Regions from separate parts of the Brachybacterium huguangmaarense genome, predicted to be linked through region 3. Evidence: predicted binding sites of a transcription regulator. Region 3 holds the regulator's gene; each other region holds the start of a gene.
What was found. The regulator LexA, encoded in region 3, represses DNA repair genes until DNA is damaged. The targets are predictions, from matches to a motif close to TCGAACANNTGTTCGA.
Positions count from the first base shown of each region.

Region 1: BRM3_RS13775 (HNH endonuclease signature motif containing protein) is a predicted target of LexA. The motif match lies at 5,304-5,319, and genes of this name have one in related genera.
Region 2: BRM3_RS06245 (HNH endonuclease signature motif containing protein) is a predicted target of LexA. The motif match lies at 4,871-4,886, and genes of this name have one in related genera.

Region 1 covers NZ_CP107020.1:2,985,161-2,995,742, reverse strand. Annotated here, with positions in the region: gene BRM3_RS13805 (malate:quinone oxidoreductase) at 1-711, opposite strand, end outside; partial or broken gene BRM3_RS13800 (enolase C-terminal domain-like protein) at 987-1,319, shown strand; gene BRM3_RS13795 (alpha-L-fucosidase) at 1,316-2,656, shown strand; gene BRM3_RS13790 (L-rhamnose mutarotase) at 2,692-3,048, shown strand; gene BRM3_RS13785 (aldo/keto reductase) at 3,045-3,983, shown strand; gene BRM3_RS13780 (amidohydrolase family protein) at 3,964-4,863, shown strand; gene BRM3_RS13775 (HNH endonuclease signature motif containing protein) at 5,442-6,881, shown strand; gene BRM3_RS13770 (FadR/GntR family transcriptional regulator) at 7,047-7,757, opposite strand; gene BRM3_RS13765 (SDR family NAD(P)-dependent oxidoreductase) at 7,885-8,634, opposite strand; gene BRM3_RS13760 (fumarylacetoacetate hydrolase family protein) at 8,712-9,569, opposite strand; gene BRM3_RS13755 (ATP-dependent Clp protease ATP-binding subunit) at 9,734-10,582, shown strand, end outside.
Region 2 covers NZ_CP107020.1:1,413,823-1,424,404, forward strand. Annotated here, with positions in the region: gene pstB (phosphate ABC transporter ATP-binding protein PstB) at 1-485, shown strand, start outside; gene BRM3_RS06220 (ABC transporter ATP-binding protein) at 579-1,340, shown strand; gene BRM3_RS06225 (FtsX-like permease family protein) at 1,337-2,671, shown strand; gene BRM3_RS06230 (rhodanese-like domain-containing protein) at 2,754-3,077, shown strand; gene BRM3_RS06235 (CPBP family intramembrane glutamic endopeptidase) at 3,090-3,887, opposite strand; gene BRM3_RS06240 (GNAT family N-acetyltransferase) at 3,924-4,421, opposite strand; gene BRM3_RS06245 (HNH endonuclease signature motif containing protein) at 4,945-6,696, shown strand; gene BRM3_RS06250 (SDR family oxidoreductase) at 6,761-7,471, shown strand; gene ppdK (pyruvate, phosphate dikinase) at 7,476-10,181, opposite strand; gene BRM3_RS06260 (DNA-3-methyladenine glycosylase) at 10,315-10,582, opposite strand, start outside.
Region 3 covers NZ_CP107020.1:1,731,765-1,742,346, forward strand. Annotated here, with positions in the region: gene miaA (tRNA (adenosine(37)-N6)-dimethylallyltransferase MiaA) at 18-947, shown strand; gene dapF (diaminopimelate epimerase) at 992-1,840, shown strand; gene BRM3_RS07755 (class I SAM-dependent methyltransferase) at 1,874-2,491, opposite strand; gene hflX (GTPase HflX) at 2,643-4,157, shown strand; gene BRM3_RS07765 (ATP-dependent DNA helicase) at 4,291-6,258, shown strand; gene lexA (transcriptional repressor LexA) at 6,272-6,961, opposite strand; gene BRM3_RS07775 (LysM peptidoglycan-binding domain-containing protein) at 7,211-7,606, shown strand; gene nrdR (transcriptional regulator NrdR) at 7,701-8,174, shown strand; gene BRM3_RS07785 (HelD family protein) at 8,355-10,582, opposite strand, start outside.

The DNA.
Region 1 (10,582 bases), 1.3 Mb from region 3:
GGTGCGGGTCACGTGCACGGCGCCGGTCGCGCTCGAGCGGCTCATGACGCCCCACTCGCCGCCCATGCGGCGCAGCGAGATCACCTCGCGCCCCGTGCGCACGGTGGTGCCCACGGTCTCGGCGAAGGCGAACAGGTTCCGCGTGAGCTGGCCGAAGTTGACGTCCGTGCCGTCGGGCGACCAGGTGGCCGCGATCGACTCGGTCACGGGCCGGCCCTCGCTCACGAGGGGGGCCCACTCGGCGAGCTGCTCGTGGGAGGTCGTGAACCGCATCCGGTCGAACAGCGGGTTGGCGACGAGGGCGTCGTGCCGTCGGCGCAGGTAGTCGGTGCTCTCGAGGCCGTGCACGAAGCTCATGTGCGGCACCGGATGGATGAAGGAGGTGTCGCCGATGCGCCCGGACTCGACCAGATGCGCCCAGAACTGGCGCGAGACCTGGAACTGCTCGTTGATGCTGATCGCCTTGGCGGGGCTGACCGAGCCGTCGACGTCCTGGGGCGTGTAGTTGAGCTCGCACAGCGCGCTGTGGCCGGTGCCGGCGTTGTTCCAGCCGTCGCTCGACTCCTGACCGACCGCGTCGAGCTTCTCGAGCACCTCGAGCTCCCAGCCCGGCTCGAGCTCGCTCAGCAGGGCCGCGAGGGTCGCGCTGGCCACGCCCCCTCCGATGAGCACCGCATCGGCGCGCGTGACGTCCACCGTGGACTTGGCCATGACTCTCCCGTTCCTCGTCCTGATCGCGATCCAGCGTAGCCCTCCTGCGGGCGGCGCCGTCGCCCGTGTCCTGATCCGCCTCGGCGGCGGCCTCGTCGAGCTGGGCGAGCAGGGCGTCGATGGGGCGCGCGAGGACCGAGCCGCAGAGGTCGAGCGCGACCCCGGCCCCGAGCAGGACCGCGAGCGGGGGGAGCACCATGCACAGCAGGCCCCAGGCGCCCGTGAGCGCCAGCTGGAGGAGGCTGCGCACGGGCAGCGCTCCCGGCAGCAGGAGCGCCACGCGCGTGGGCGGTGTCAACGAGAACATCGCGATGCTCCTGCTCGCCGCGAAGTTCGGCATCCCCGTGTGCCCTCACGCCGGCGGGGTGGGCCTGTGCGAGACGGTCCAGCACCTCGCGATGTTCGACGCGGTCGCCGTGGCGGGCACGACCGAGGAGCGCTGGATCGAGTACGTCGACCACCTGCACGAGCACTTCGAGGCGCCGGTCGTCATCGCGAACGGGGCGTACGTGGCCCCGGAGACGCCGGGCGGCGGAGCGCGCATGCTCGAGGCCTCCGTGCGCGACCACACCTATCCCACCGGGATCGTCTGGAAGGAAGACCGATGACCACCTCCCCCTCCACGGACGCGCAGGCCTGGTTCGACCAGGCGCGCTTCGGGCTGTTCGTGCACTTCGGGCTGTACGCCGTGCCGGCCCGGCACGAGTGGTCGATGACGCGGGAGCGGCGCACGGTCGAGGACTACTCGCGGTACGCCGACGTCTTCGACCCCGACCGCTTCGACGCGCGAGCCATCGCCCGCCGCGCCCGCGAGGCGGGGATGCGCTACGCCGTGCTGACCACCAAGCACCACGAGGGCTTCTGCCTGTTCGAGACCGCCGAGACGACCTATTCCGCGCCCGACGTGTGCGGACGGGACCTCGTGCGCGAGTGGGTCGACGCCCTGCGCGCCGAGGGGCTGCAAGTCGGCTTCTACTACTCGCTGCTCGACTGGCATCACCCGGACTACACGATCGACATGCAGCACCCCCTGCGCGACACGGGGGACTGGGACGAGCTGAACGCGGACCGCGACATGGCCCGCTACCGCGACTACCTGTTCGCGCAGGTCCGCGAGCTGCTCACCGGGTACGGCACGATCGACTACCTCTTCTTCGACTTCACCTACGGGCAGGAGGGCGGGAAGTTCGCGGAGGACTGGGACGCCGAGGCCCTGCTCGCCCTGTGCCGGACCCTGCAGCCGGCGATGATCGTCAACGACCGGCTCGGCATCCCGGGCGACCTCGTCACGCCCGAGCAGTACCAGCCCGCGAGCCCCATGACCGACGCGTCGGGGGCGGAGGTCCGCTGGGAGGCATGCCAGACCACGAACGGCTCGTGGGGCTACGACCGCGACAACCACGACTTCAAGAGCGCGGATCTGCTCGTGCGGATGCTCGTCGACTCGGTGGCCAAGAACGGCAACCTGCTGCTGAACGTCGGACCCGACGGCCGCGGCGGCCTGCGCACGGAGGACGCCGAGATCCTCGAGGAGCTCTCCGCCTGGATGGAGCTGCACGGCGACGCGGTGCACGGCGCCGGTGCGGCACGCGGCCTCGAGGCGCCGCAGGGCACGGTCCTCACCCGGCGCGGAGACCGCCTGTACGTGCATCTGACGACGTGGCCCATGCAGCATCTGCATCTGCCGGGTCTGGCGGGGCGCGTGCGCTTCGCGCGTCTGCTGCACGACGGCTCGGAGGTCCGCTTCACCACGATCGATCCCGCCCAGCAGGCCGAGACCACGACCGTCGGCGGCCTGGGCGAGGACGTCGTCACCCTCACGCTGCCGATCCGGCGGCCCGACGTGCTGCTGCCCGTCGTCGAGCTGCGGATCGACGACGCCCCGACCGGTGCCGCGCCGGTCTTCGGATCCGCCATCGCGCCCGCCGCCGCGGGCCTGGTATGAGCCGCGGCGCCACGACCACGACAGGAGCTCGCACCATGCAGAGGATCGCCCTGCACACCCGTCTGATCCCCGGCCACGAGGCCGGCTACGAGCGCGACCACGCGCGCATCCCCGACGAGCTGGACCCGGCGCTGCGCGAGGCCGGCGTGCTCACGTGGCGGATCTGGCGCGACGGCACGGACCTCTTCCACGTCGTCGAGGTCGAGGACTACGAGGCCATGCGCGCCTACCTGCGGGACCATCCCGCGAACGTCCGCTGGCAGGAGCACATCAACCGTCACCTCGCCGCCCCCGACAGCTACGAGGGCGGCGACGAGGGCATCGCCCTGGTCTGGGAGCTGCCCGCCGAGCCTCCTGCAACGCCCGGGGCCGACGCGGAGGAGCGGGCATGACCGGCGCGCTCACGCTGCCCGCCCTCGGGTTCGGCGCCGCCCAGCTCGGCAATCTCTACCGGGAGACCTCCGACGAGGAGGCGGCGGGCGCGGTCGCGGCCGCGTGGGACGAGGGCATCCGCTACTTCGACACGGCCCCGCACTACGGGATCGGCCTCAGCGAGGAGCGCCTGGGCGCCCAGCTCCGCGGCCGCCCCCGCGAGCAGTACCTGATCTCCACCAAGGTGGGGCGGCTGCTGCGGCCCGGGCCCGGCGGGGGCGACGACATGGACAACGCCTTCGCGGTCCCTGACGACCGCGTCCGGGTGTGGGACATGAGCGAGGCCGGGGTGCGCGCCTCGCACGCGGAGTCCCTCGAACGGCTCGGGCTGGACCGGGTCGACATCCTCTACCTGCACGATCCCGAGGAGGGTCCCACCGAGCAGGCCTTCGCCGAGGCGTTGCCCGCGCTCGCCGCGATGCGCGAGGAGGGCCTCGTGCGCGCCGTCGGCGTCGGCTCCAAGGACACCGAGGTGCTCGCCCGAGCGGTGCGCACGGGACTCGTGGACCTCGTGATGGTCTCGGGCCGGTACACGCTGCTCGAGCAGCCGGCCGCCGCCGAGCTCCTGCCCGCGTGCGAGGAGCACGGGGTGGGCGTGGTCGCGGTCAGCGTGTTCAACTCCGGCATCCTCGCGCGCCCGGAGCCGGCCGCGGACGCCGCCTACGAGTACGGGGCCGCGCCCGCCGAGATGCTCGAGCGCGCACGGGCCCTGGCCCGTGTGGCGCGTGAGCACGGCGCCGAGCTGCCCGATCTCGCGATGCAGTTCCCCCTGCGCCACCCGGCCATCGACACGGTCGTGCTCGGCATGCGCACCGCGGCTCAGGTCCACCAGAACGCCGGACGCATGCGGGTGCCGATCCCCGAGGAGGCCTGGGATGCCGCCGCGGCCATCTGAGCCGCGCGAGGGCGCCCCCGAGCCGGCCGGGCAGGGCGTGACCGATGCGCACCTGCACCTGTGGGACCTCGGGGCCAGCCCGTACGCCTGGCTCGATGCGCACCCGGCCCTGCACCGCAGCTTCGGCTGGGAGGACGCCCGCCGCGGACACGAGGCGCTCGGCGTGCGCCGGGTGGTGCTGGTCCAGGCCGACGACACCCTCGCGGACACGCAGCACCTGCAGCGGACGGCGACGCGCATCGAGGCGGCCGGCGGCCAGGTGTCCCGCGCCGACGTGGTCGCCTGGCTCTCGCTCGCCGATCCCGAGCGGGTCGGCGCCCTGCTCGCCGATCCCGCGGCCATGGTGCACGTGGTCGGGGTCCGCCACCTCGTGCACGACGACCCGGACCCGGGCTTCCTCGAACGCCCCGACGTCGCCCGCTCCCTCGACCTCCTCGCCGGGGTCGCGCTGCCGCTCGACGTGCCGGACGCGTATCCGCGCCACCTGGAGCAGGTGGTGCGCGTGGCGCAGGCCCACCCCGACCTGACCCTCGTGCTCGACCACCTCGGCAAGCCCCCGCTCGGGGACGCCCCCGGCATGGCCCGCTGGGAGGAGCAGCTGCGCCGGATCGCCGCACAGCCCTCGACCGTCGCCAAGGTCTCGGGCCTCGCGACGAGCGGGGACGGCCGGTTCGAGGAGGCGGTCGCGATCGCCCTCGAGGTCTTCGGCCCCGAACGGCTCATGTTCGGCAGCGACTGGCCGATCGCACCCGCTCCCGCCGACCACGCCTGCGGTGCCGGGCGGCTGCTCGGGGTGCTGCGAGGCTGGGAGCCCGCCGCGCGGGAGATGGTCCTGAACGGCACCGCCGACCGCGTCGACCGGCGCCTTCCTGTCCGGTAGCCGGGCGATGACCGCCGCGACGGGGGAGCGGCGGGCGCGGCGGCGAGGTGCTGTCGGGGCGGATAGGCCCCGCTGCGAGGTCGTGCGTCCGGCATCGGGGGCGGTGGGCGCCCGCGCCGGTGGCGGCGTGGCGTTGATGGGGCTGGGTGATGCGGAGGGCAATGCGGATCGTGCTGGATGAGTCCGGTCGCGGACCGTGGGGTCGCGGGCACGGTCCGTGAGCGGGATCTTCGGGGGGTGTCGGCCTTTCTCCACGGGCCAGCGGTCCAGTGCCGGTACGGCGTCGCAGCACCAGGCCCGGGTGCCGGGGCATGTGCAGTTCACGGCCCTCCCCGGGGCAAGCTGTCGACTGCGGGCCGGGCGCGGCGTGCCTCCGTGTCAGGGTTATCCACCGCCCTCGATGCTGGATCCCGAATGTCGGGGCCGCACCCTATCCTGATTCGAACAGGTGTTCGGAACCGGAGTGTCAGGGGATGGTGGTCATGGGGCGGGACTGGGTGAGAGGTCGCCGGCGACGCCTTCCCGGGCTCACGCGCGACACTCTCGCCCTGCGGGCGGGGTCCCTGGACGCGCCGGCCTTGTCGGCGGGTCTGCAGGGCCTGTGGGATGACGCGGTCGCGGAGTCACGGCGTCTGGCGGTCCAGATGCGGGCCCTGGCCGCGTTCTGGATCGACCCCGCCTCCCCGGACACCGATCCGTGTGAGGTCGACGAGATGGACCTGCGGGTCGCCCTCGCCTTGCGGGTCACCGAGCATGTCGCTCACCGCAGGATCCGTCAGGCCCACATCGCCGTGGTCGACCTGCCGGGGGTGTGGCGGCGTCTCGCGGCCGGGGAGCTGCCCGCCCCGTGGATGACGAGGATCCTGGCCAAGACCACCGACCTGACCCCCGTTCAGCGGGCGCTCGTGGACGCCGAGATCGCCTCGTGGGACCTCGCGGTCACCGCCGAGCAGTTCGCCCGGCAGCTGGGTCTGGTGATCACCCGGATCCACAGCCGGCAGCTGCTCGCCGAGGACCAGCAGCCCGCCGCTCGGCGGTGTGTCGAGGTCCGTCGCATCGAGGAGGAGGGCGTGGCGTGCCTGTCGGTGCTGGGCCCGGTCCCGGAGATCCACGCCCTGGCCACCCGCCTGGACGCCGCCGCGCGAGCCGTCCAGGCCGCCCAACGCCGCACCCTCACCGCCATCGCCACGAGGCCCGGGGACGGTGGAGATGCGGGGACAGGCGTCTCCGCCGGGGCCGGGGACGGCGTGGTGCCGTTCGACGATGGGACCGTGGGCCGGGCGGGCAGGGCGATGTCGTTGGCGGCGTTGCGGTACGCGATCCTGACCCGCTCGATCCTGGACACCGGCTCGGTCGAGGTCCCCGCGCCCCGGTTCCGGGTCGGCGTGACGGTCCCGGCCACGACCCTGCTGGGTGCGGGAGACGAGCCCGGTCTGCTCGACGGCACGATCCCGATCCCCGCGGACATGGCACGGTCCCTGGCCGGGGGTGAGGACACCTGGTACCGGGTCCTGACCGACCCCATCACCGGGGCGTTCCTGCCCGCCCGTCAGGAGAGGTACCAGCCCACCCGGGGGATGCTCGAACACCTCCGCCACCGTCATGGCACGTGCGCGGTCCCGGGGTGTGCCCGGCCGACCTCGCAGGCCGCGGAGTGCGACCACATCATCGAGTACGACCACACCGATCCCGGGCGGGGCGGCCTCACCGCGATCGAGAACCTCCACCTGCTGTGCTGGCAGCACCACCTCGCCAAGACCCTCGGTCGCCTCGACCCCACCCGCCTCCCGGTCCCAGACCAGGGACGGGGGCACGGACCCGGGTCAACGCGGTGGGTGTTCACCGATACCACCAGCGTCGACGTACCCGACGACACCGACCTGTTCACCCCACGCATCGCCACCGACCTCGCCGACCACTGGGCAGCGCATCAACGACTCCAGCGCCAACGCCGACGGGGCCTGGACCGAGAACGCCAACGGGACCTGCCCGACGACCCCGGACCACCACCCTGCTGACCCGGGGCCCGTCAAGGATCCCGCCGCCGACCCGGTCGGCTCCAGACGACGACGCGGTCGGCACCAGGCTCCGGTCCTGTCACGGCTCGGTGCCGCCGGCGTTCGGCACCGCCGAAACTGGCTGCGCTGCCGCCGGCGCTCAGCGGGCGGGTTGGGGCGCGGGCCCTAGGCGGGATCGGAGGCGGCGGCGTCGGTGGCCGTGCCCTGCGCGACCCATCCCTCCACGCCCGCCACGTGCGCGGCGGCGTGGATGCGCGCGAGATCGCCCCGTCCCTGGCGGAGCGCCTCGAGGATGCGCCGGTGCTCGTTGAGAGTGCGCTCGACCGCGAAGTCCTCCGTGAGCCCGCGCCACAGCCGCGCCCGCGCGGTCGAACTCGCGAGCCCGTCCAGGAGCGAGGAGAGGTACGGGTTCCCGCAGCGCGAGTTGATGAGGTGATGGAACTTCATGTCCGCCTCGACCAGCGTCGAGATGTCGGAGTCCGCGCCGAGCGGCGCCATCAGGTCCTCGAGCGCCTGCAGGTCCTCCGCCGTGAGGTGCGCGCAGGCGCTCTCGACGGCCGAGGGCTCGAGCAGCCGCCGCACCTCGAGCATGTGCACCATCTCGGAGTCCTGATGCAGCTCGAGCACGAAGCCCACGGCCTCGATGAGCAGATCAGGGGCGAGGCTCGTGACGTACGTGCCGTCGCCCTGCCGCACGGCGAGCACCCGGATCACCGAGAGCGCCTTGACGGCCTCGCGCAGCGAGTTGCGGCTCACGTCGAGCCGCTCCGAGAGCTCCTTCTCCGGGGGCAGGCGATCACCCGGCCGCAGCTCGCCCTCGACGATCATGGACTTGATGGCGTTGATCGTCCGGTCCGTCACGGTGACATCGGCCATGAGCAGTTCCTCCTCGACGTGATGGGAGACCCGCCGCGGGGCGACGATGCCTTCTGATGACTGTACGTGGACCCCGCCGCGCGACGCGCGCGGTCCGCGGCACGACGTGGCCGATGGACGCCTGGGCTCAGCGGGCCCGCAGGCCGTACATGCCGCCGTCGACCGCCACCGAGGTGCCCGTGGTCGAGGCGTTGCGCGGAGAGGCGAGGAAGACCACCGTCTCGGCGACCTCCTCGGGCGTGACCATGCGGCCGGTCGGCTGGCGGGCGTCGAGCGCCGCGCGCTCCGCGACGGGGTCCGGGAACCCCTGCAGCATGCGGTCGACGAACTCGGTGGCGACCGTGCCCGGATTGACGCAGTTGACCCGGATCCGGTCGGGAAGATGATCCGTGGCCATCGCAAGGGTCATGGCGTGCACGGCACCCTTGGTCGCGGAGTACAGCACGCGTTCCTGCAGGCCGGCGTAGGAGGCGATCGAGGCCATGTTGACCACGGCGGCCGCCGTGGACCGGCGGAGATGGGGGAGCGCCGCCGACGTCACGCGCGCCATCGAGGTGACGTTGACGGAGAGCACGCGCGCCCACTCCTCGTCGTCGTTGGCGGTGACGTCGCCGACCGCGCTGATCCCCGCGTTGTTGACGACGACGTCGATGCCGCCCAGCAGCTCGGCGGCCCGTTCGACCGCGGCGGTGGTCGCGGGGCGGTCGCCGAGGTCGACCTCGACCTGCTCGGCGCCCGCGGGTGCGCCCTCGGGCCGTAGGTCGAGCACGCACACCCGGGCGCCGAGCTCGAGGAAGCGGCGTGCGGTGGCGCGCCCGATGCCGGAGGCACCGCCGGTCACGATCACGCGCAGGCCCTGATAGTCGTCGAGAGGCATGGTGGGGGTCCTTTCACAGCGGACGGGTCAGCAGGGGCGGGGACGGCACGCGCGGGCGAGGCGGTCTGGCGAGGCGGTCAGGCGGAGCGGAAGGTCTGGCGCTGGCGGCCCAGGCCCTCGATCTCGAGCTCGACCACGTCGCCGGCCCGCAGATAGGGCTGGTCGGGCATGCCCATGGCGACCCCGGCGGGGGTGCCCGTGTTGATGAGGTCCCCGGGGTAGAGCGTCATGAAGCGGCTGAGGTAGGCGATCACCTCGCCGACGCCGAAGATCTGGTCGGCCGTGGTGCCGTCCTGGCGCACCGTGCCGTTCACGCTCAGGCGCAGACGCAGGTCCTGCGGATCCGCGATCTCGTCGGCGGTGACGAGGTAGGGCCCGAGGGGGTTGAAGGTCTCGCAGTTCTTGCCCTTGTCCCACGTGCCGCCGCGCTCGATCTGGAACTCGCGCTCGGACACGTCATGCGCGACCACGAAGCCGGCGACGGCGTCGAGGGCCTCGCGGGGATCCTCGGTCCAGCGCACGGTGCGGCCGATCACGACGCCGAGCTCGACCTCCCAGTCCGTCTTGACCGATCCGCGGGGGATCAGCACGTCGTCGTCCGGACCGACGACGGTGTCCGGGGCCTTCATGAAGACGATCGGCTCGGCGGGGATCTCCGCGTGCGTCTCCCGCGCGTGATCCAGATAGTTCAGGCCGATGCACAGGATCTTGCCGGGAGTCAGCGGCGTGCCCACCCGCTCATCGGAGGTCTCGTCGATCTGCGGCAGCGTGCCGGCCTCGATCGCCTCGCGCGTGCGCGCCAGGCCGTCCTGCTCGAGGAAGGAGCGGTCGATCGCGGTGCGCTCCCCGGTCAGCGACGTGATGTCGTACGCCGTGCCCTCGTGCTGCACCGCCACGCGCTCGTGACCGCGCGGCCCGTGTGCGAAGAACCTCATGGACTGCCTCCCGACGTGAGTGATCGTCCCATCCTAAACATACATCCGATGTCTGTGGCGGAATCGCCGTCGGACCGTGGTCACGCCTGCGGCGAACACCGGGAAGGAAACGCGGCCCGTCCGCGTAGTCTCGGTGCAACCACCACCACCAGCATGGGAGTGACATGTTCGAACGCTTCACCGATCGCGCCCGGCGCGTCGTCGTCCTCGCCCAGGACGAAGCGCGACTGCTGAACCACAACTACATCGGCACCGAGCACATCCTGCTCGGACTGATCCACGAGGCCGAGGGCGTCGGCGCCAAGGCCCTCGAGGCCCTGGGCGTGACGCTGGAGGCGGCTCGCGAGCAGGTCCGCGACATCATCGGCGAGGGCAACCAGGCCCCGACGGGGCACATCCCCTTCACGCCGCGCGCCAAGAAGGTGCTCGAGCTGTCCCTGCGCGAGGCGCTCCAGCTCGGCCACAACTACATCGGCACCGAGCACATCCTGCTCGGCCTGCTGCGCGAGGGCGAGGGCACGGCCGTCAAGGTCCTGACCCGCCTGAAGGCCGAGCCGTCGGCCGTGCGCCAGGAGGTCATCGAGCGTCTCTCGGGCTACCAGGGCAAGGAGCCGGCGACCGCCGGCGGCCCCGCCGAGGGGCAGCCCGCGGGCTCGCTCGTGCTCGACCAGTTCGGCCGCAACCTGACCCAGGCCGCCCGCGAGGGCAAGCTCGACCCGGTCATCGGGCGCGAGAAGGAGGCCGAGCGGGTCATGCAGGTGCTCTCGCGCCGCACCAAGAACAACCCGGTCCTGATCGGCGAGCCCGGCGTCGGCAAGAGCGCCGTCGTCGAGGGCCTCGCCCAGTCCATCGTCGCGGGCGACGTGCCCGAGACCCTCAAGGACAAGCAGCTGTACACGCTCGACCTGGGGTCGCTCGTGGCCGGCTCGCGCTACCGCGGCGACTTCGAGGAGCGCCTCAAGAAGGTCCTCAAGGAGATCCGCACGCGCGGCGACATCATCCTGTTCATCGAC
Region 2 (10,582 bases), 320 kb from region 3:
CCATGTCGATCCGCGACAACGTGCTCGCGGGCGTCAAGCTCAACAACCGGCGCATCTCCAAGTCCGCGGCCGACGAGCTCGTCGAGCGCTCGCTGCAGGGCGCGAACCTCTGGAACGAGGTCAAGGACCGCCTCGACCGCCCTGGCATGGGGCTCTCGGGAGGCCAGCAGCAGCGCCTGTGCATCGCCCGCACGATCGCGGTGCGCCCCGAGGTGGTGCTCATGGACGAGCCCTGCTCGGCGCTCGACCCGATCTCCACCCTCGCGATCGAGGACCTCATCCACGAGATGAAGGAGGAGTTCACGATCGTCATCGTCACCCACAACATGCAGCAGGCCTCGCGCGTCTCCGACCGCACCGGGTTCTTCAACATCGCCGGGACCGGCAAGCCCGGCCGGCTCATCGAGCTCGACGAGACCGAGCGCATGTTCACCAACCCGGCCGAGAAGCAGACCGAGGACTACATCTCCGGTCGCTTCGGCTGAGCGGGCGGCGTCCGCCCGGGGTCGGACGCCCGCGGCCCACGATGGTCCCGCGGGCCGACGCGCGCCCGGCCGGCCACCGCGGAGGCTGGGGGCATGACCACATATGCCGCCCCTCATCCCGACGCCGCCCTGCCGCCCACGACGGGCCCGGCCCCCATCCTGCGCGGGCGCGCGCTCACGGCCGTCTACGGCGACCGCACCCAGCGCACCGTCGCGCTCGACGGCGTCGACGTCGCCGTGTGCCCCGCCGAGTCGCTCGCCATCATGGGCCCCTCCGGCTCCGGCAAGACGACCCTCCTGCACGTGCTCGCCGGGATCCTGCGTCCCGCCGCGGGCAGCGTCGACTACAACGGGACCGACCTCGCGTCCCTGCCGGACCGCGCCCGCACCCGTCTGCGGCGCAGCGACTTCGGCTTCGTGTTCCAGGACGGCCAGCTGCTCTCGGAGCTCACGGCCCTCGAGAACGTGATCCTGCCGCGCCTGCTCGGCGGCGCGTCGCGTCGCTCGGCGACCGCCGAGGCCCGCGGATGGCTCGACCGGCTCGGGCTCGCGGGGATGCACGACCGCCGACCCGGCCAGCTGTCCGGCGGCCAGGCGCAGCGCGTGGCCGTGGCGCGCGCCCTCGCGGGGCGCCCCGGCGTCGTCTTCGCCGACGAGCCGACCGGGGCCCTCGACCAGACCACCGGTCACGCGGTGATGGACCTGCTCGTGGGGACCTGTCACGAGGCGGGGGCGAGCCTCGTGGTCGTCACGCACGACATGGGCGTCGCCTCCGCGTGCGAGCGCACGCTCGCGATGCAGGACGGCCGGATCGCGAGCGAGTTCCGTCGCGACGGGCGGGAGGCGCGCGCATGATCCCGCTCCTGCTGCGGCGCCGGGGCTCGGTCTCCGAGGCGCTCGCCGTCATCGCCTTCACCGCGTCCTCGGCGATCCTCGCGACCGTCGTGGGCGGCGTCGTCGCCTTCGCCCACCGCGCGCACCTGCTGCCCGGCGACACGCCCCTGCCCGACGGGGCGGGGCTGTCCGACGAGCAGCAGCTCGCCGCCTCGCTCGTCGTGTGCGCCGTCGTCGCCGGGGCCCTGCTGGTCCCGAGCGCCGTGAGCCTCGGAGCCTCCGCCGCGAAGCTCTCGCTCGTGCGCCGCGCCAGGTCGCTCGCGACCATCCGCCTCGTGGGCGGGACCACCGGCCAGGTCGGCTCGATCGCCGTGCTCGACGTGGCCGTGCAGGCGCTCGTGGGCGCCGTGCTCGGCATCGGCGTGCACCTCGCCGTGACCCCGGTGCTCACCCGCCTCGACTTCGGCATGACGCCCTTCACGGCCTCCGAGCTGATGCTGCCGGTGTGGGCCTATCCGGTGCTCGTCCTCGTGCTCGTCGCGCTCGCCGCGGCCTCCGGGGCGATCTCCCTCGTGGGCGTCGCGATCTCGCCGCTCGGCGTGGCACGCGAGTCGCGCACGGTGCGGGTGTCGCTGCTGCGCGGCGGCCTGTGGGTGCTCATGCTCGTCGCTTTCGTCGTGGTCAGCCGCATGTCCTTCCATGACACGGGCGTCGCGATGGCCGTGATCGCGGTGTTCATGATGATCGTCGTCGCAGGGGTCGACGTGGTCGGTCCGCTCGTCGTGTGGCTCGCGGCCAAGGCCGTGGGCGCCACCGCGCCCTGGCCGAGCTGGCTGGTGGGGGCCCGGCGCCTCGCCGCCGACCCCAAGTCCGGCTGGAGGACCGTCTCGGGCATCACCTTCGGTCTCGTCGTGGCCGGCATGCTGACGCTGCTCGCGGTGGTCGGCGACTCGAGCGGCGACGCCGACCAGTTCGCGTCCGCCCTCATGACCGGAGGCTACCTGACCCTCGGGATCGCGACCGTGCTCGCCGCCGTGAGCACGGGCGTCACCCAGGCCGCCCGCGTGATCGACCAGGCCGACACCTACCGCGCCCAGCACATCGGCGGGGCCACGGTCGCCCAGCTGCACCGTGCCCGCGCGGCCGAGGTGGTGCTGCCCGTCGCGCTCAGCTCGATCGTCGCGACCACCTCGGCGCTCGTGCTGCTCTCGCCCGTGCTGGGATCGATGTCCACGAGCGTGATCCCCGTCGTGCTGTACGTCGCGGCCGCGATCTGCGCCTATGCCCTCGTGGGCGTCGCGGTGGCCGCGAGCGCGCCGCTCGTGCGCCGGGCGGCCCTGTCCGCGCGCTGAGCCGATGCCGGCTGGCCCGTGCGCGGCCCGGTGCTGTAGTGCCCGGTGCCGAGGCACGGGCCTGCCGCGTACGCTGGAACCCATGAACGTGGACGCCGTGGACCCCGCCGATCTGCCCGAGGGCGCTCAGCTCATCGATGTGCGCGAGCAGGACGAATGGGAGGCGGGGCATGCTCCCACCGCTCAGCATCTGCCGGCCAGCGAGCTCATCGCCCGCCTCGGCGAGCTGCCCGAGGACGGCGATCTGTACCTGATCTGCCGCAGCGGCGGCCGCAGCGTGCAGGCGGCCATGTGGCTCAACCAGAACGGCTACGACGCGATCAACGTGCGCGGCGGCATGGACCAGTGGTTCGAGTCAGGTCTGCCGATGGTCTCCGACGGCGAGGGCGAGCCGTACGTGCTGTGAGGCGACGCCTCCTCACAGCCCGATGACGTTCTTGAGCAGGGCGTAGCCGACGAACGCGACCACGTCGAGCAGCGTGTGGGCGACGATGAGCGGCATCGTCCGGCGGGTGCGCCGGAAGAACTCCGCGAAGACGACGCCCATCAGGGCGTTGGCGATGCCCGGGCCGATGCCCTGGTAGAGGTGGTAGCTGCCGCGCAGGAGGGCGGAGACGGCCACGATGCGTCGAGGCCCCCAGCCCAGCTGCTCGAGGCGCACGGTCAGATAGCCGACCGCGATCACCTCCTCGATCACGGCGTTCTTGATCGCCTGGAGGATCAGCACCGGGACCGTCCACCAGTACTCGCCGAGCGCGGCGGGCACGACCTCGACGGTCGCGCCGATCGCCCGCCCGGCGTAGTAGATCGCGAGGCCGGGGATCCCGATCGAGGCGGCGAGCAGCGCGCCCCAGCCCAGGTCGCGCACGAGGCGACGTCGCCCGCCGCGCGCTCGTGCGAGACCCAGCGTCTCCCACGCGGCGAGCCCGCTCATCGCCAGGAGCAGCACGGCCAGGGCCGCCGGCGTGAGGGTCACGGCGATCCCGACGAGCTGGTAGGCGAAGTCGAACCAGGGCCGCGGCGACTGGGACGTGTTGAGCGACGTGGTCTGGTGGCGCAGCGGTCCCCGGCTCAGCGCGTCCGCGAGCGCGAGGATCGCGTAGACGGCCGACTGGCCGAGCGAGAGAGCGAGCACGATCACGATCTCGGCCCGCACGAGCGTGCGGGCGCGAGGGCTCTCGATCGGCGGGACGGACGGCGGGGCGGCGGGCAGCACGCGGTCATCGTGCCACGAGGCACCGGGAGCCGGCCGTCAGGCGATCCTGCGCTCCATGAGGAGGTACGGCTCGCGGCCCGGCGCGTCCTCCACGCGTCGCAGACGGACGAAGCCGACGGCCTCCCAGAAGCGGATCCCGGCCGGGTTGCCGACGTCCGGGTCGACCGTGAGCCGTGCCCACCCGTGCACGGCCTGCGCCCGCTCCACGAGCGCCTCGACGACCGTCCTGCCTGCTCCGGCACCGCGCGCTCGGGGCAGGAGGATCAGGTCCAGGCCGCCGCCCTCGCCCTCGTCGGCGACGTGCAGCAGGGCGAGCCCGACCGGATCGAGATCCTCCGGCGCGTCCCCCCGGAGCACCAGGAAGCACTCGACATCGGGCAGCCGCGCGCCGAGGTACTTGGTGCGGAGGTCATCGTCGGAGAGCGGTCCCTCGCCTCCCCAGCCGGCGAACGCGGGATCGTCGACGAGGGTGCGGAGGGTCGCGAGATCGGTCGGGGAGGTGGCCCGCAGCGCGACGGTGCTCGGGGTGTGCATGCCGCGGATTCTGCCAGGCGCCGCCGCATCGGGATGCTGTCGAGGTGCGGTCTGTCGAGGTGGGGCGCGTCGAGATGGGGTCTGTCGAGGTGTGGTCCACGTCTGTCTCCTGTCGCCCGGGATCGCTCTGCGGCGATCGGTCTCTTCATGCATTCTCTCGTGACGCCGGGCATTTCCCGATGGTGTCCCGACGTGATTCCTTGGCCATCATTCTTGGCGATGCCGGCGGCGTCTGTCCATCGCCGGATGTCGCGGTGGATACGGCGCACGTGGGGAGGAGACCTGCGGCTGGGGTCGATCGAGTGGGGATGCGATGTGGAGAAGTCCGCAGTGTGGAAAAGCATGGGATGTGGAGAAGTCTGCCTTGTGGAGGCATCAGGAAAATACCAGGGAAGAATATGGCGCCCAGGCCTTCCTGCACCTGAACGCAGCGACTAGAGTGGTCCGTATCGAACACGTGTTCGATGATTCGACGGGTGGACGACAGGGAGCCGCGCGACGACGACAGGAGGGGAGGGGCGCCATGACCACGACAGAACGTCGCGACAGGGCGCCCAGCGACCGCCGCGGCGCCGCGCCTCGTGCGGGGGTCCGCCCGCCCGGCCCTGTTCGCGCCCGTCTCCCGCTCACGCGCGAGGGCCTCGCCGAGCGTGTCGACGCGGCCGGTGACGTCGCGTTGTCGCGGGACCTCCGCAGCCTGTGGGACCTCGGTGCCGAGGAGTCGCGCCTGCTCGCCGATCGCCACCGCCGTCTGGCCGCACTGTGGACGCCACCTGTCACGGACCCCGAGTCCGACGATCCGGCGGATCTCGTCGAGCTGCAGGTGGCCTGCTCCCTGCGCACCACGCGTGGTCATGCGAGTGCTCTCGTCCGCGACGCCCATCGTGCCGTGACGGCCTTCCCGCTGACCCTCGCCCGGCTGTCGGCCGGCCAGATGCCGGCGGAGTGGTTCACGCGCCTGCTGCGGCGGTCGAGCGATCTCGACGAGTCCGCGTGCGCTCGGCTCGACGGCATGGTCTCGCGCTGGGACGCGGGCATCACGGCGGAGCGGTTCCGTCGTGAGCTCGCCCGCGCGATCGCCTGGGTCGCCGCCGGCCAGCCCGCGCCGGCGTGCGTCCCCGACCGGCTGCGCAGGGTCGAGACCTTCGCACGCGAGGACGGCACCGCGACGCTCGCCGTGACCGGCCCGGTGCCGGAGATCTTCTTCCTGTCCACACGTCTCGACGCCGGGGCGAGGGCGGTGCAGACCCAGCAGCGTCGCGCCCTCGAGGCGGGGTCCCCCATCCCCTTCGACGACGGCACGGTTGCGGAGAGCGGGCGACCCCTGACTCTGGCGGCGCTGCGCTATGCGCTCCTGGTGCACTCGGTCCACGACACCGGCGGCATCGAGGTGCCGGCGCAGCGGTACCGCCTCAACGTGCTCGTCCCCGCCCTGACCCTGCTGGGGGAGTCCGATGCGCCCGGCGTGATCGAGGGCATCGCCCCGATCCCGGCGCCCCTGGCGCGTGACCTCGCGGGCCAGGTCGACACCTGGTACCGCGTGCTCACCGACCCGACCACCGGCGCGTTCCTGCCGCTCGCCCCGCAGCGGTACAGGCCCACGCCCTCGATGCTCGAGCACCTCCGCCTGCGAGGAGCACAGTGCGCCGTCCCCGGCTGCACCGGCCTCGTGACCTGGGCCAGCGAGGCCGACCACATCGAGGAGTACGACCACCTCCATCCCGAACGGGGAGGCCGCACGGAGGTCGAGAACCTCCACGACCTGTGCTGGAAGCATCACAGCCTCAAGACCGCGGGAACGATCGACCCCGTGCGCGTTCCCGGCGTGATCGAGGTGAGAGACGCCGCTAGCGGCATGAGCGGCCAGGACGAGCAAGCGGAGGGCGAGCATGCGGAGCGCGAGCATGCGGAGGGCGAGCATGTGGGGGAGGAGCCGAGCTCCCCGTGGCCGCTCCCGCCGTTGCCCGCCGAGCCGCCGCCCCCGCACACGATCGTGCACCCCGGGCGCACCGCCTGGCATCTGGGACTGAACGCGACGATCACGGTCACCGACGACACGGACCTCACCACGCCCGCCATGGCGCGCGCCTTCTACCGCGCGTGGGCTCGGTGCCGGCAAAGGGACGGAGGAGGGGCAGCGCCGGACGAGAAGACGGCGGCGTCGAAGCCAGCGTCGGCGTCGGCGTCGGAGACGGCACCGGAGTCGCAGACGCCCCCGACCTCGTCCGACCCGCCTGCTCCGCCCTTCACCTTCGACGACCCGCCGCCGTACTGATCCGACAGCGATCGCCGGGCGAGGTCGGCGGGGGAGAGGGAGGCACCATGCCAGACTCGATCGCATGACACCTGCTGATGCTTCCACCGCCCGCCCGGTCGCGCTCATCACCGGCGCCTCGCGCGGGATCGGGCGCGCGATCGCCGACGCGCTCGCCGCCGACCACCACCTGCTGCTCGGCGGCCGTGACCGCGACGCCCTCGACGAGCTCGCCGCAGGCCTTCCCTCGGCCGAGCCCTTCGCCGCCGACCTCACCGACCCGGCGGCCACCGCGCGCGCCGTCGAGGAGCTCGACCTCCCCGAGGGTCTCGCCGCGCTCGTGCACAGCGCCGGCATCCTCGTGTCCGGACGGGTCGACGAGCTCGCCGCCGAGGACTGGAGCCGCTCGCTCACGGCCAACGTCGCGGCCGTCGCCGACCTCACCCGGCTGCTCCTGCCGGCCCTCCGCCGCGCCCACGGCACCGTGGTCACCCTCAACTCCGGCTCGGGCTTCAGCTCAGGTCCCGGAGGCGGCGCCTACAGCGCATCGAAGTTCGCCCTGCGCGCGCTCACCGACTCCCTGCGCGAGGAGGAGCGGGCGCACGGCGTCCGCGTCTCCTCGATCCATCCGGGCCGCGTCGACACCGACATGCAGCACGAACTGCGCGCCTACGAGCACGGCGACTACGAGCGCGAGAACTACCTGCGCCCCGCCTCGGTCGCCGCCGCCGTCGCCTTCGCCGTGCGCGCTCCCTCCGAGGCGAGCGTCGACGTGCTCTCCATCCGGCCTCGCTGACGGCCTAGTGGTGCGGCTCGAACTCGTCCTCGAGCAGCGTCGCCCTCCCGGCCTCGAGCCGCGCCACGGGCACCCGGAACGGCGAGCACGACACGTAGTCGAGGCCGACGTGGTGGAAGAAGTGGATCGAGTCCGGGTCGCCGCCGTGCTCCCCGCACACCCCCAGCTTCAGGCGCGGGTTCGTGCGGCGCCCGCGCTCGGCGCCGATCCGCACGAGCTCGCCGACCCCGTACTGGTCGATCGACTCGAACGGGCTGGTCAGCAGGATCCCGCGGTCCTTGTACGTGAAGAAGAACCCGGCCTCGACGTCATCGCGCGAGAATCCCCACGTGGTCTGCGTGAGGTCGTTCGTGCCGAAGCTGAAGAACTCCGCGACCTCGGCGATCTCGTCGGCCCGCAGCGCCGCGCGCGGCAGCTCGATCATCGTGCCGATGCGGAAGTCGAGGTCGAGACCCACCTCGCCGACGACCTCCTCGCGCACCGCGTCGAGCTCCCGCTTGATCTCGAGCAGCTCCCGGATCGAGGACACGAGCGGGATCATGATCTCGACGTGCGGCTCCCCGCCGGCGCGGCGCACGTGCGCCTCGGCCTCGAGGATCGCGCGCGTCTGCATCCCGTACAGCCCCGGGATGGTCAGCCCCAGCCGCACCCCGCGCAGGCCCAGCATGGGGTTCTGCTCGTGCAGGCGTCGCACGGCCGCGAGCACCCGGCGGTCCCGCTTGGACCCCTTCTTGCCGCGCTCCTCGGAGCGAGCGACCTTGACCGACAGATCGGTGATGTCCGGCAGGAACTCGTGCAGCGGCGGGTCCAGCAGCCGGATCGTCACCGGGTGGGTCCCCATCGCCTCGAGGATGCCGACGAAGTCGTCGCGCTGCATCGGCAGCAGCCGCTCGAGCACCGCCTGGCGCTCCTCGTCGTCGGCGGCGAGCACGAGGTCCTCGACGTGCTTGCGCCGAGGCCCAAGGAACATGTGCTCAGTGCGCACCAGCCCGATCCCCTCGGCCCCCATCGCCCGGGCCCGCGCGGCGTCCTCCGCGGTGTCGGCGTTGGCGCGCACCCGCAGGCGCCGCGTGCGATCGGCGACGGTCATGAGCCGGTGCACCGAGGCGACCAGGTCGCTCACGTCCCCGCCCTCGGCGTCGACCTCGCCCGCGAGGTACTGGGCCACCTCGCTCGGCACGACCGGCACCTCGCCGCGGAACACCTCGCCCGTCGAGCCGTCGATCGACAACAGGTCGCCCTCGCGCGCGATCACCTCGCCGCCCGAGCGGATGACCTTGTTCTTCTCGTCGACCTCGAGCGACTCGGCGCCGCACACGCACGTCTTGCCGAGCCCGCGCGCGACCACCGCGGCGTGCGAAGTCTTGCCGCCGCGGGAGGTCAGCACCCCGTCGGCGGCGAGCATGCCGCCGAGGTCCTCCGGGTTGGTCTCGCGCCGCACCAGGATCGTCGCGACCCCCTCGTGCTGCTGGGTGATCGCGCTCTCGGAGTCGAAGACGACCTCGCCGACGGCCGCGCCGGGGGAGGCGTTGAGCCCGCGCGCCACGAGCTCCCGCTCGGCGTGGTCGTCGAAGCGGGGGAACATCAGGCGCGTCAGCTGCTCGCCGCTCACCCGGCGCAGGGCCTCGTCCTCGTCGATCACGCCCTCGTCGACGAGCGTCGTGGCGATCCGGAAGGCCGCGGCCGCGGTGCGCTTGCCCACCCGGGTCTGGAGCATCCACAGGTGCCCCGACTCGACCGTGAACTCGATGTCGCACAGGTCCCGGTAGTGCCCCTCGAGCGTCTCCATGATCCCGGTGAGCTCGGCGTACACCTCGGGCACCACCTCGCCCAGCTCGGGCAGGGAGCGCGTGTTGCGGATCCCGGCGACCACGTCCTCGCCCTGCGCATTGACGAGGAAGTCCCCGTAGACGCCGCCCTGGCCCGTCGCCGGGTCGCGCGTGAAGGCGACCCCCGTCGCGGAGCGGTCGTCGAGGTTGCCGAACACCATCGAGCACACGGTCACGGCCGTGCCCATCTCGTGGCTGATGCGCTCGGCGTTGCGGTAGATGATCGCGCGCGGCGCGTTCCACGAGTCGAAGACGGCCCGGATCGACTGGCGCAGCTGCTCGCGCGGATCCTGCGGGAACGGCGCGCCCGTCTCCTCGGCGATGATGCGCTGGAACTGCTCGACGACGCCCCGCAGGTCCTCGGCGGTGAGCTCGACGTCCGTCGCCACGCCCCGCTCGGCCTTGGTGCGGTCCATGACCTCCTCGAAGCGCTCGCCCTCGATGCCCTGCACGGTGCGCCCGAACATCTGCAGCAGGCGCCGGTAGGAGTCCTGCGCGAAGCGCTCCGAGCCCGAGCGCTCCGCGAGCCCCCGCACGGTCTCGTCGTTGAGCCCGACGTTCAGGACCGTCTCGAGCATGCCCGGCATCGACATCGCGGCGCCCGAGCGCACCGACACGAGCAGGGGATCGGCCGGGTCGCCGAACGCGCGACCCAGGTCGCGCTCGACCTCCCCGAGCGCCGTGGCGACCTGCGCGGCGAGCTCGGGCGGGTTCTCGCCCTCGTGCATGTAGTAGCGGCACGCGTCGGTCGTGATCGTGAAGCCGGGCGGGACCGGCAGGCCCAGCCGGGTCATCTCGGCCAGGTTGGCGCCCTTGCCGCCCAGCAGCGCCCTCTCGTCCTTCGAGCCTTCACGGAACGGATGCACGTACGTCGAGGTCATGACCGAGATCCTTCGGTTCCGCTCCCGGGGGAGCAGGCGGGGCGGCGCGGACCGCCGGCCCCGCCGCCGGACGCGTCGTTGCGTCCACGTGCCACTGTACGACCCGCTGGGTGCCGTGGCACCGGCCACGCGGTCAGCGGTTCAGGCGCCCCGGGCCCGAGACGGTGCGGTCCCCGGCGATGCGGAAGCGCCACGGGAAGCGCTCCGGATCGCTCGCGATCTCCCGCAGCCCGATGCGCGGACCGGTCGCGACGGTCGGCGCGGGCAGGGCCGGATCGCGCCCCTCGAGATGCATCGCGGTCGCGGGGTCGCGGGCGCCGTCGCACAGGTCGAGCCCGTCATCGGCGAAGGTGATGGCGCACGCGACGGTCGCCCGCCCTGGCCCGCGCGCGAGGTCCAGG
Region 3 (10,582 bases):
TCGGTAGATTGGGGCGCATGCCCCGTCCGCCCCTGATCGCCGTCGTCGGCGCGACCGCGACGGGCAAGTCCGACCTCGCCGTCGAGCTGGCCCTCGCCCTCGACGGGGAGGTGGTCAACGCCGACGCGATGCAGCTCTACCGCGGCATGGACATCGGCACCGCCAAGATCACCGTCGCCGAGCGTCGCGGCGTGCCCCACCACCTGCTCGACGTGCTCGACGTGACCGAGGAGGCGAGCGTCTCCCGCTACCAGCGCGAGGGACGGGCCGCGTTCTCCGCGATCCGCGAACGCGGGCGCTCCCCCATCGTGGTCGGGGGGTCGGGGCTGTACGTCCGGGCCCTGCTCGACGAGATCGAGTTCCCGCCCACCGACGCCGCTGTGCGCGGACGCCTCGAGCAGCGCGCCCGCGAGATCGGCCCCGCCGCGCTGCATCGCGAGCTCGCCACGAGCGACCCGGAGGCCGCCGCCCTGATCGGCCCCCAGGACACCCGCCGGATCGTGCGGGCCCTCGAGGTCGGCCAGCTCACCGGCCGGAGCTTCCGCGCCTTCCTGCCACGCCCCGTCCACCACGAGGCCGGCACCGTCCAGCTCGGGCTCCGGCGCGAGCGGGCGGCGCTGCACGAGCGCATCGCGCGTCGGGTCGACACGATGGTCTCCCAGGGCCTGCTCGCCGAGACGGCACGCCTGCGCGAGCACGGCCTCGACCGCGGCGTCACCGCCCGTCGCGCCATCGGCTACGAGCAGGCGCTCGCCGTGCTCGACTCCACGATGACGTGCGAGCAGGCCGTCGAGGCCACCGTGGTCGGCACCCGTCGGCTCGTCCGCAAGCAGGACACCTGGTTCCGCCGCGATCGCCGCGTGCGCTGGCTCGACGTGGACGAGACCACGAGTCCCGTCACGCTGCGCGACCGGGCCCTGGACCTGCTCGCGCAGCCCGCGTCGTGACCGGCGGCGGGCCCCGTCCCGTGCCGCCCGCTAGGCTCGCCTGCATGACCACCGTCCCGCTCCGCTTCGTCAAGGGGCACGGCGCCCGCAACGACTTCGTGCTGCTGCTGGACCCCGACGGCCGGACCGCGCTCACGGCCGAGCGCGCCGCGCGCCTGGCCGAGCGCACCGCGGGCCTCGGCGCCGACGGCGTGATCCGCGTGGTGCGCACGGCCGCCGCCGGCGTCGACGCGCCCGCCGCGGCGCCCGAGTGGTTCATGGACTATCGCAACGCCGACGGCTCGATCGCCGAGATGTGCGGCAACGGGACGCGCGTCTTCGCGGCGTGCCTCGACCGCGAGGGCCTCGTGCACGGCGATGCGTTCTCGATCTGGACCCGCGCCGGCGAGCGGCGCATCGAGATCCTCGAGCGCCCCGCGCACGACTCGCGATGGCAGATCCGCACGGGCATGGGGCGCTCCACGGTGCCCGGCACCCGGCGCACCGTGCGCGTCGCCGGCCGGGACCTCGAGGCTCTCGACGTCGACATGGGCAACCCCCACGCGGTCGCGATGCTGCCCGAGGACCTGCGGCTCGAGGACCTCGACCTCACGGTCGCGCCGCCGCTCGACCCGCCCGCCCCGCACGGGGCCAACGTCGAGCTCGTGGTGCCGCGCGGGGAGCGCCATGTCGCGATGCGCGTCCACGAGCGCGGCTCGGGGGAGACGCTCGCCTGCGGCACGGGCGCGTGCGCCGTGGCCGTCGCCGCGGCGCTGCACGCCGGGGACGGCTCACGCGCCCCGTGGCGGGTCGACCTGCCCGGCGGCATGCTCACCGTCGGCTGGACCGCGGAGGGCGAGGTGACCCTCGCCGGTCCCGCCGAGCTCGTCGCCGAGGGCGCCCTGCTCGTCTGACCGGCGTGCCCGGCGCCGGCGTGCCCGGCGCCCTCAGCGCTCGGGGGAGACCTCGAGCACCCGGAACCCCTTGGCGCTCGCGGCCTTGGTGACCGAGCGACGCGGCAGGCGGGCGTCGAGCCACGCGGCGAGCGGATCGGCCCCCAGGTTGCGGCCCACCACGAGCCCGGCCCAGCCCGACGGCGCGAGGCGGCCCGTCCACTCCAGCAGCAGCGCCCGCAGCGCGTCCTTGCCGATCCGGATCGGCGGGTTGGACCAGATCACGTCGGGCACGAGATCCGCGGGCACCTCGTCGGGGGCGACCACGTGCAGGCGATCCTCGAGCCCGAGCCGGGTCGCGTTCTCGCGCGTCAGCTCCCGGGCCCGCTGCGAGACGTCGACCGCCCACACCGTCGCGTCCGGGTGCAGCAGGGCCGCGCTCAGCGCGATCGGCCCCCAGCCGCAGCCGACGTCGACGACGGTCGCGCGTGCGGGCACGGCGGGCAGCACGTCGAGCCGGTCGAGCAGCACCGCCGTGGCCTTGTCGAGACCGCCGCCGCTGAAGACCGCGGCCGAGGACACGAGGTCGCGCTCGGCGCCTGCCAGGCGCACCCGCAGCGGGCGGCGCGCCGCATCGGTCGCGGAGGTCTCGGAGAAGTAGTGCTCGGTCACGGCCACGAGGATACGGGGCGGGCGCGACGTCCGCCGTGGGCACAGGCGGCGGCCCTGCCGCCTGTGCCCACGGCGAAAAGCCCTCGCCGCGCGCGCGAGGCCGTGGGATGCTGGACGCCCAGCCACCCCGACAGGAAGAGACCCCCTCATCGTGCCCATCACCTTCCATCCGGACCCCGAACCCGACACCGACGTCGCCGGGGGCACCGCACGGGACGGGGACGAGCGCGGACGGGACGAGCTGACCGCCCGGATCCTCGCCCGCGGCGACGCCTCGATCTCCGCGACCACGTACTCCTCGGACACCGACGGGGAGCAGCTCGACCTCGCCGACCGCCACGCCCTGCGCCGCGTCGCCGGCATCCGCACCGACATCGAGGACGTCACCGAGGTCGAGTACCGCTCCCTGCGCCTCGAGCGCGTCGTGCTCGCCGGGATCTACACGAGCGGCGACGTCGCGGACGCCGAGAACAGCCTGCGCGAGCTCGCGGCGCTCGCCGAGACCGCCGGCTCCGAGGTGCTCGACGGCATCATGCAGCGGCGCAACCATCCCGATCCCGCGACCTTCCTGGGCAAGGGCAAGGCCGCCGAGCTCGCCGAGATCGTCGCCGAGACGGGCGCCGACACGGTCGTGGCCGACGGCGAGCTGGCCCCCAGCCAGCGTCGTGCGCTCGAGGACGTCGTCAAGGTCAAGGTCATCGACCGCACCGCGCTCATCCTCGACATCTTCGCCCAGCACGCCCAGTCCCGCGAGGGCAAGGCGCAGGTCGAGCTCGCCCAGCTCGAGTACCTGCTGCCGCGCCTGCGCGGCTGGGGCGAGTCGATGTCGCGGCAGGCCGGCGGCCGCGTCGCGGGCGGCGCGGGCATCGGCTCGCGCGGCCCCGGCGAGACGAAGATCGAGCTCGACCGCCGCCGCATCCGCACCCGCATGTCCAAGCTGCGCCGCGAGATCCGCGACATGGCGCCGTCGCGCCAGGCCAAGCGCGCCGACCGCAAGCGCCGCGACGTGCCCGCCGTCGCGATCGCCGGGTACACCAACGCCGGCAAGTCCTCGCTCCTGAACCGGCTCACCGGCGCCGGGGTGCTCGTCGAGAACGCGCTGTTCGCGACGCTCGACCCGACCGTGCGGCGGGCGGTGACGCCCGACGGCCGCGAGTTCACCTTCGCCGACACGGTCGGCTTCGTGCGGCACCTGCCCACCGAGCTCGTCGAGGCCTTCCGCTCGACCCTCGAGGAGGTCGGCGACGCCGATCTGCTGCTGCACGTCGTCGACGCCTCCCACCCCGACCCCGAGGGGCAGATCCGCGCGGTCCGCTCCGTGCTCGGCGACATCGAGGGCTTCGACGTGCCCGAGATCATCGTGCTCAACAAGGCCGACATCGCCGAGCCCGAGACGATCGCCCGGATCCGCAGCCAGGTCGAGCTGTCGGCCGTCGTCTCGGCACGCACGGGCGAGGGCGTCGAGGAGCTGCGCGAGCTGATCGCCGAGCACCTCCCGCGACCCGCCGTCGAGGTGGACCTGGTCGTCCCGTACACGCGCGGGGACCTCGTCTCGCGCGTCCACGAGACGGGCGAGATCCTGAGCGAGGAGCACGTCGAGCAGGGCACGCATCTGCACGCCCGGGTCGACGCGGCGCTCGCCGCCGAGCTCACCGCCGCGGCGTGAGCGGGCGCGAGCCGCTCGTCACACCCCGGCCCCACCGCGCCTGACCCCGATCGTCGGGGCCGGGCACTAGCCTGGATCGGTGCCTGACGCCGCCCCCGGACCGACCCTCGACGCCCCCGCGCTGTCCGTCCTGATGGACGCCGCGGTCCGCGCCGTGGGCGGGGACGCGCGCCCCGGGCAGGCGGCGATGGCCGAGGCCGTCGACACCGCGATGCGCGGGCACCGGCACCTGCTCGTCCAGGCGGGCACCGGCACCGGCAAGTCCCTGGCCTACCTGGTGCCGGCCCTGCGCCACGCGGTCGAGTCCCGTCGCACGGTCGTCGTCTCCACGGCGACGATCGCGCTGCAGTCGCAGATCGTGCGCAAGGACCTGCCGCGGCTCGTCGAGGCCCTCGCCCCCGAGCTGCCGCGCACCCCCACCTACTCGCTGCTCAAGGGCCGCAGCAACTACGTGTGCCTGCACAAGGTCGACGGCGGCTACCCGGACGACCTCGACCCCCAGGCCCTGTTCTCCGAAGCGGCCGCCGGCGGCGAGCGCGAGGGCTCCGAGCGCCTGGGCGAACAGGTGCGCCGTCTGCGGGAGTGGGCCGAGACCACCGACACGGGGGACCGCGACGACCTCGCCGCCCCGGTCTCCGACCGCGCCTGGCGGCAGGTCTCGGTCACGGGCGCGCAGTGCCTGGGCAGCTCGTGCCCGATGGTCGAGGCCTGCTTCGCCGAGCGCAACCGCGCGATCGCACGCGACGTCGACCTCGTCGTGACCAACCACGCCCTGATGGCGATCGACGCGTTCGACGGCCACGGCATCCTGCCCGAGCACGACGTGCTCGTCGTCGACGAGGCCCACGACCTCGTGTCCCGCGTGACGAGCGCCGTGACCGAGACGCTCACCGCCCCCATGGTGCGCGGGGCCGTGCGCGAGCTGCGCGGGCTCGGCATGGCCGCGACCGCCCTCGACGACGCGGGGGAGAGCCTGCGCGACGCCCTCGCCCAGATGCCCGACGGGCGCGTCATCGGCGACCTGCCGCCGGGCATGCTCGACGCGCTCGTGCTGCTGCGCACGGAGGCCCGCACCGCCCACTCCGACGCCAAGGACGCGGGGGAGCAGGGGAGCGCGACCGCGGCCGGCGCCCGCAAGGCCGTGCGCGCCAACCTGCAGGAGATCCTCGACGTGTGCGAGCGCCTCGTGGCGCCCGACGAGGACGACGTCGTCTCGGTCTCCCATTCCGAGCTCACGGGGCGCAGCAGCATCCAGGTGGCCCCGCTCAGCGTGGCCGGGGCGATGCGCGGCGCCGTGCTCGAGGACCGCACGGTCGTGCTGACGTCTGCGACCCTGGCCCTCGGCGGCCGCTTCGAGCCGCCCGCCGGCAGCATCGGTCTGCGGGCCGCCGACCGGCAGGAGGTCGAGTCCAGCCCGCGCGGCGGCGGCTCCTCGGCATGGAGCGGCCTCGACGTCGGCAGCCCCTTCGAGTACGCACGCCAGGGCATCCTCTACATCGCGCGGCACCTGCCGCCGCCGGGCCGCGAGGGCCCGTCGCTCTCGATGCTCGATCACCTGACCGAGCTCGTGGAGGCCTCGCGCGGGGGAGCGCTGTGCCTGTTCTCCTCGCGGCGCGGGGCCCAGCTCGCGGCCGAGCACGTGCGCGCCCGCAGCGCCCTGCCCATCGGACTGCAGGGGGAGGACTCGATCACCAACCTCGTGCGGCGCTTCCGCGAGGACGAGACGACGAGCCTGTTCGGCACCCTCTCGCTGTGGCAGGGCGTCGACGTGCAGGGTCGCGCGTGCCGCCTCGTGACGATCGACCGGATCCCGTTCCCGCGGCCCGACGACCCCCTCACGGCCGCGCGCCAGGAGCGCATCGGCGCCCGCGGCGGCAACGGCTTCATGGCCATCTCCGCGCAGCACGCGGCGCTGCTGCTGGCGCAGGGCGCCGGCCGCCTGATCCGCTCGGCCGAGGACCGCGGCATGGTGGCGGTGCTCGACCCCCGGCTCGCGACGGCGCACTACGGCTCGTTCCTGGTGAGCGCGATGCCGCCGCTGTGGCGCACTCAGGACCCCGAGGTCGCGCTCGGCGCGCTCGGGAGGCTCGCCCGCGTGTGAGGCGGCGCCGTCCTCAGACGGTGCGCAGGACCGCGACGACCTTGCCGAGGATCTCGGCGTCGTCCCCGAGGATGGGGGCGAACGAGGGGTTGTGGGGCATGAGCCAGATGTGCCCGTCGCGCTGGACGAAGGTCTTGACGGTCGCCTCGCCGTCGATCATGGCCGCGACGATCTCGCCCTTCTCGGCGACGTTCTGCGAGCGCACGACGACCCAGTCGCCGTCGCAGATGGCGGCGTCGACCATCGAGTCCCCGACGACGGCCAGCAGGAACAGGTCGCCGCTGCCCACGAGCTGCTCGGGCAGGGTGAACACGTCCTCGACCTGCTCCTGCGCCGTGATCGGCACCCCCGCGGCGATCCGGCCGACGAGCGGCACGGCGACAGAGGGGGAGGAGGGCAGCGCCTCGGCCACGGGCTCGCCCGGATCCCCGGCGTCGTCCGGCATGACGATCTCCATCGCCCGCGGACGCTTGGGGTCGCGGCGCAGGAAGCCCTTGCGCTCGAGCGCCTGCAGCTGATGGGACACCGAGGACGGCGAGGTGAGGCCGACGGCGTCCCCGATCTCGCGCATCGTCGGCGGGTAGCCGCGCGAGGCGATGGCCGCCGCGATGGTCTCGAGGATCGTGCGCTGGCGCGCGGACAGCTCGCTCGACGGCGCCCCGCCGTCCGTGAGGGCGGGATCGCTCGGCGTGGTCGGCGTCATCTGCGGGCCTTTCGTCGTCTCCCGGGCCCCGCCGCCGTCGCGCCGGCGGGCGCCGGGCGCCTCGCCCGGGCCCGGCCTCGTGCCGCGGCCGCGGAGCTCGAATGTCAGACCCCTCTGGTGGAGTGATCTCGCTGACCACAGTAGGGGCCGAGGGCACCGAAACCAAACAGGTGTTCGATCGTGTCTTGCGTGTCGCACCCGTCGCCCCTACAGTCGTACACGTATTCGATCGAACAGGAGTTCGGAGACATGACTACCATCGCCGCCGTCCCGGCCCTCGCGCAGCCCCGTCCGCGCCGTCGCCCCGCGATCGCTCGAAAGAGCGTTCGACTGGAGCTCACCCGTCGGGGGCGCGCCCTGCGCACGCTGCTCGTGCTCGCCGTCCTGCTCGTGCTCGCCGCGACCGCGATGATCTTCTCGGGAGCGCCCTCGGCCCTCGCCGACTGGGTGGGCGGGCCCCAGTACGTGTCCGTGACCGTCCAGCCCGGGGACACGCTGTGGGGCTATGCACGCACCTACGCGCCGGAGGGCATGGACCCCCGCGACTACGTGCTCCAGATCCAGCAGGCCAACGACCTCCCCACCTCGCGCGTGACCGCCGGGACCCAGCTCGACCTGCCCGTCGTCGAGGGCGCCGCCCGCTGACGGCATCGGCCCGCCCGGATCGTCGCGCGGTGCCCGCGGCGAACACCGTGATCGCACCGGGCGCCGCGGGCGCCGTGCACGATAAACTGCGCAGGTGCACTGCCCCTTCTGCCGCCACCCCGATTCGCGAGTCGTCGACTCCCGGACCGCCGACGACGGCGCCTCGATCCGCAGGCGTCGGCAGTGCCCGAACTGCTCGAGGCGCTTCTCCACGGTCGAGACGGCCTCGCTCGCCGTCGTCAAGCGCTCCGGGGTGAGCGAGCCGTTCAGCCGCGCCAAGGTGATCGCGGGCGTCCGCAAGGCCTGCCAGGGGCGCCCCGTCTCCGACGACGAGCTGGCCCTCCTCGCCCAGGAGGTCGAGGAGGCGATCCGCCAGAGCGGCCAGGCCGAGATCGACGCCCACGACGTGGGCCTCGCGATCCTCCAGCCCCTGCAGGACCTCGACCTCGTCGCCTACCTCCGCTTCGCGAGCGTGTACCAGGGCTTCGAGTCCCTCGAGGACTTCGAGAGCGCGATCGCACGGCTGCGCGCCGAGGGCGCGGAGACGCCCGCTCCCGCGGCGCCGTAGGCATCCCTCCGGACGGGGTGCGAAGCATGGCGCCGATACCCTTATGATGTGTCGCGTGCGCATCGCGCACGATGGACCGGTGGTCGCGGAGGGGAAGCCGCGGCCGCCGGTCCTTCTCCATCCGGGCCGACCGCGCCCGCCCGGCTCGTCCCGGCTGCGTGCTCGCGACAGCCGGCGGCCTCAGGCGGAGGCGCCCGCGAGACCCTCGAGCACCGCGGCGGGCAGAGGCTCCGTGTGGACCAGGTCCAGGCGCTGCGTCGAGCGGGTCATCGCGACGTACAGGTCGCCCGCTCCCCGGGAGTGCGCGGCCAGGACCGCGGCCGGCTCGACCAGCACGACCGCGTCGAACTCGAGCCCCTTGGCGTCCTGCGCGGTCATGACGGCGACGACGTCGTCGATGCCCGCGCTGCCCGTGCCCACGCGCGGCAGGCCCGTGCCCGACCGCAGGATGCGGGCGAGAGCGTCGACCGACTCCTCGGTCGTGATCACGGCGATGCGCCCGGAGCCGCTCGCGAGCTGATCGAGGCAGGTGCGCGCGACCGCCGCGCCGAGGCTCTCGGCGGGGACCTCCTGGGCGCGCACGGGGTGCTCGCCGTCGCGGACGGAGGAGACGGGGGCGACGGGCAGCTCGAGCGCCTCGGCCGTCGTCACCGCGACGTCCATGATCCGGCGGGGCGTGCGGTAGTTGACCGTCAGCTCCTCGACGTCGAGGCGATCGCCCACGAAGGGCCCGAGCGCCGCGCTCCAGGACGCGAAGCCGGCCGCGGCGGAGGTCTGGGCGACGTCGCCGACGATCGTGAAGGACTTGGTCGGGCAGCGCCGCATGAGCGCGCGCCACATCATCCCGGAGTTCTCCTGCGCCTCGTCGACCACGACGTGGCCGTAGGTCCACGTGCGCTCCTCGCTCGCGCGCTCGGCCAGGGTGCGGCCGTCGCGCACGCGCCCCACCTGCTCGGCGAGGTCCTCGGCCCGCACGATGCCCGAGGTGTCGATGTTCTCGAGCACCTCGCGCGCGTACGCGACGTCGCCGGCGCGCTGGGCGGCCTCGCGGGCGGCGTCGGTGCGCTGGAGCTCGCCGTCGCCGCCGAGCAGCTCAGCGACCTCGTCGAGCAGGGGCACGTCCTCGACCGTCCACGGAGCCGTCTTGGGGCGCACCAGACGGGCCAGGGCGGCGGGGCCCAGGGAAGCCGGCGCCGCCGCGCGCAGGCGCTCGGGGTGGGCCAGCAGGATCCGCAGGAACGACTCGGGGGTGTACGGCATCCACGCGAGGTTGAGGGCCCGGCGCACCTCAGGGCTCTCCCGGAGGTCGGCGAGGTGGCCGGGGCGGTCCTCGGGCACGATCGTGTGGCCCCGCGCCTGCAGGGCCGTCTCGTAGCGCACCACGAGCCGGTCCAGGGCGGCCCGGACGAACACGGTGCGCGCGTCGTTGTGGGGGCGGTGGGTCGCGCGGGCCTCGCGCCGCGCCCCGCGCACGTCGTCCCGGGTCAGGACCACGCGCACGCCGTCGATCACGACGGCGACGTCGGAGGACGGGATGAGCTGGCGCTGCTTGACGGCGCGCGAGAGCAGCTCGGCCATCGCGAGATCGCCCTTGACCTCGGCGACCTCGTCGGCGTCGTGCAGGGTCGTCTCGACGCCGGGGACGAGCTCGCCCGGGGTGAGCATGACGACGCCGGACTCGCCGAGGCTCGGCAGCACCCGCTCGATGTAGTGCAGGAAGCCCCGCGTGGGGGCGACGATGAGGACGCCCGCGTGCTCGAGACGGCGACGGTGCGTGTACAGCAGGTAGGCGGCGCGGTGCAGGGCGACGGCGGTCTTGCCGGTCCCCGGTCCGCCCTGGACCACGAGCACCCCGCGCGAGGCGGAGCGGATGATGCGGTCCTGCTCGGCCTGGATGGTCGCGACGATGTCGCCCATGCGTCCCGTGCGCTGGGAGGAGACCGCCGCGAGCAGGGCGCCCTCGCCCTGCAGGGCGAGCTCGTCGGCGGCGCCCTCGTCCGCGAGGACCGCGGAGTCCAGCACGTCGTCCTCGAGCCCGACCACCTTCCGGCTGCGCGTGATGAGATGTCGGCGCAGGCGCACCCCCTGGCGGTCGACGCTCGTGGCCTGGTAGAAGGCGGCGGCGGCAGGTGCGCGCCAGTCCACCAGGAGCTGCTCGCGCTGCGGGGTGAACAGGCCGATGCGCCCGATGTAGTGGCGCGCCTCGTCGTCGGTGTCGAGGCGACCGAACACGACGTTCTGGGACGCGGCCCGCAGGAGTGCCAGGCGGTCCTCGTACAGGGCGACGAAGGCGTCGCGCTCCGAGCGGTTCTGGTGGGTGGCCGCGTGCTGGGACTGCTGGGTGTCGTCGAGGTTCCGGGAGACCTGCGCCACGAGCTCGTCCAGCCGGGCGTACAGCCGATCGGCGT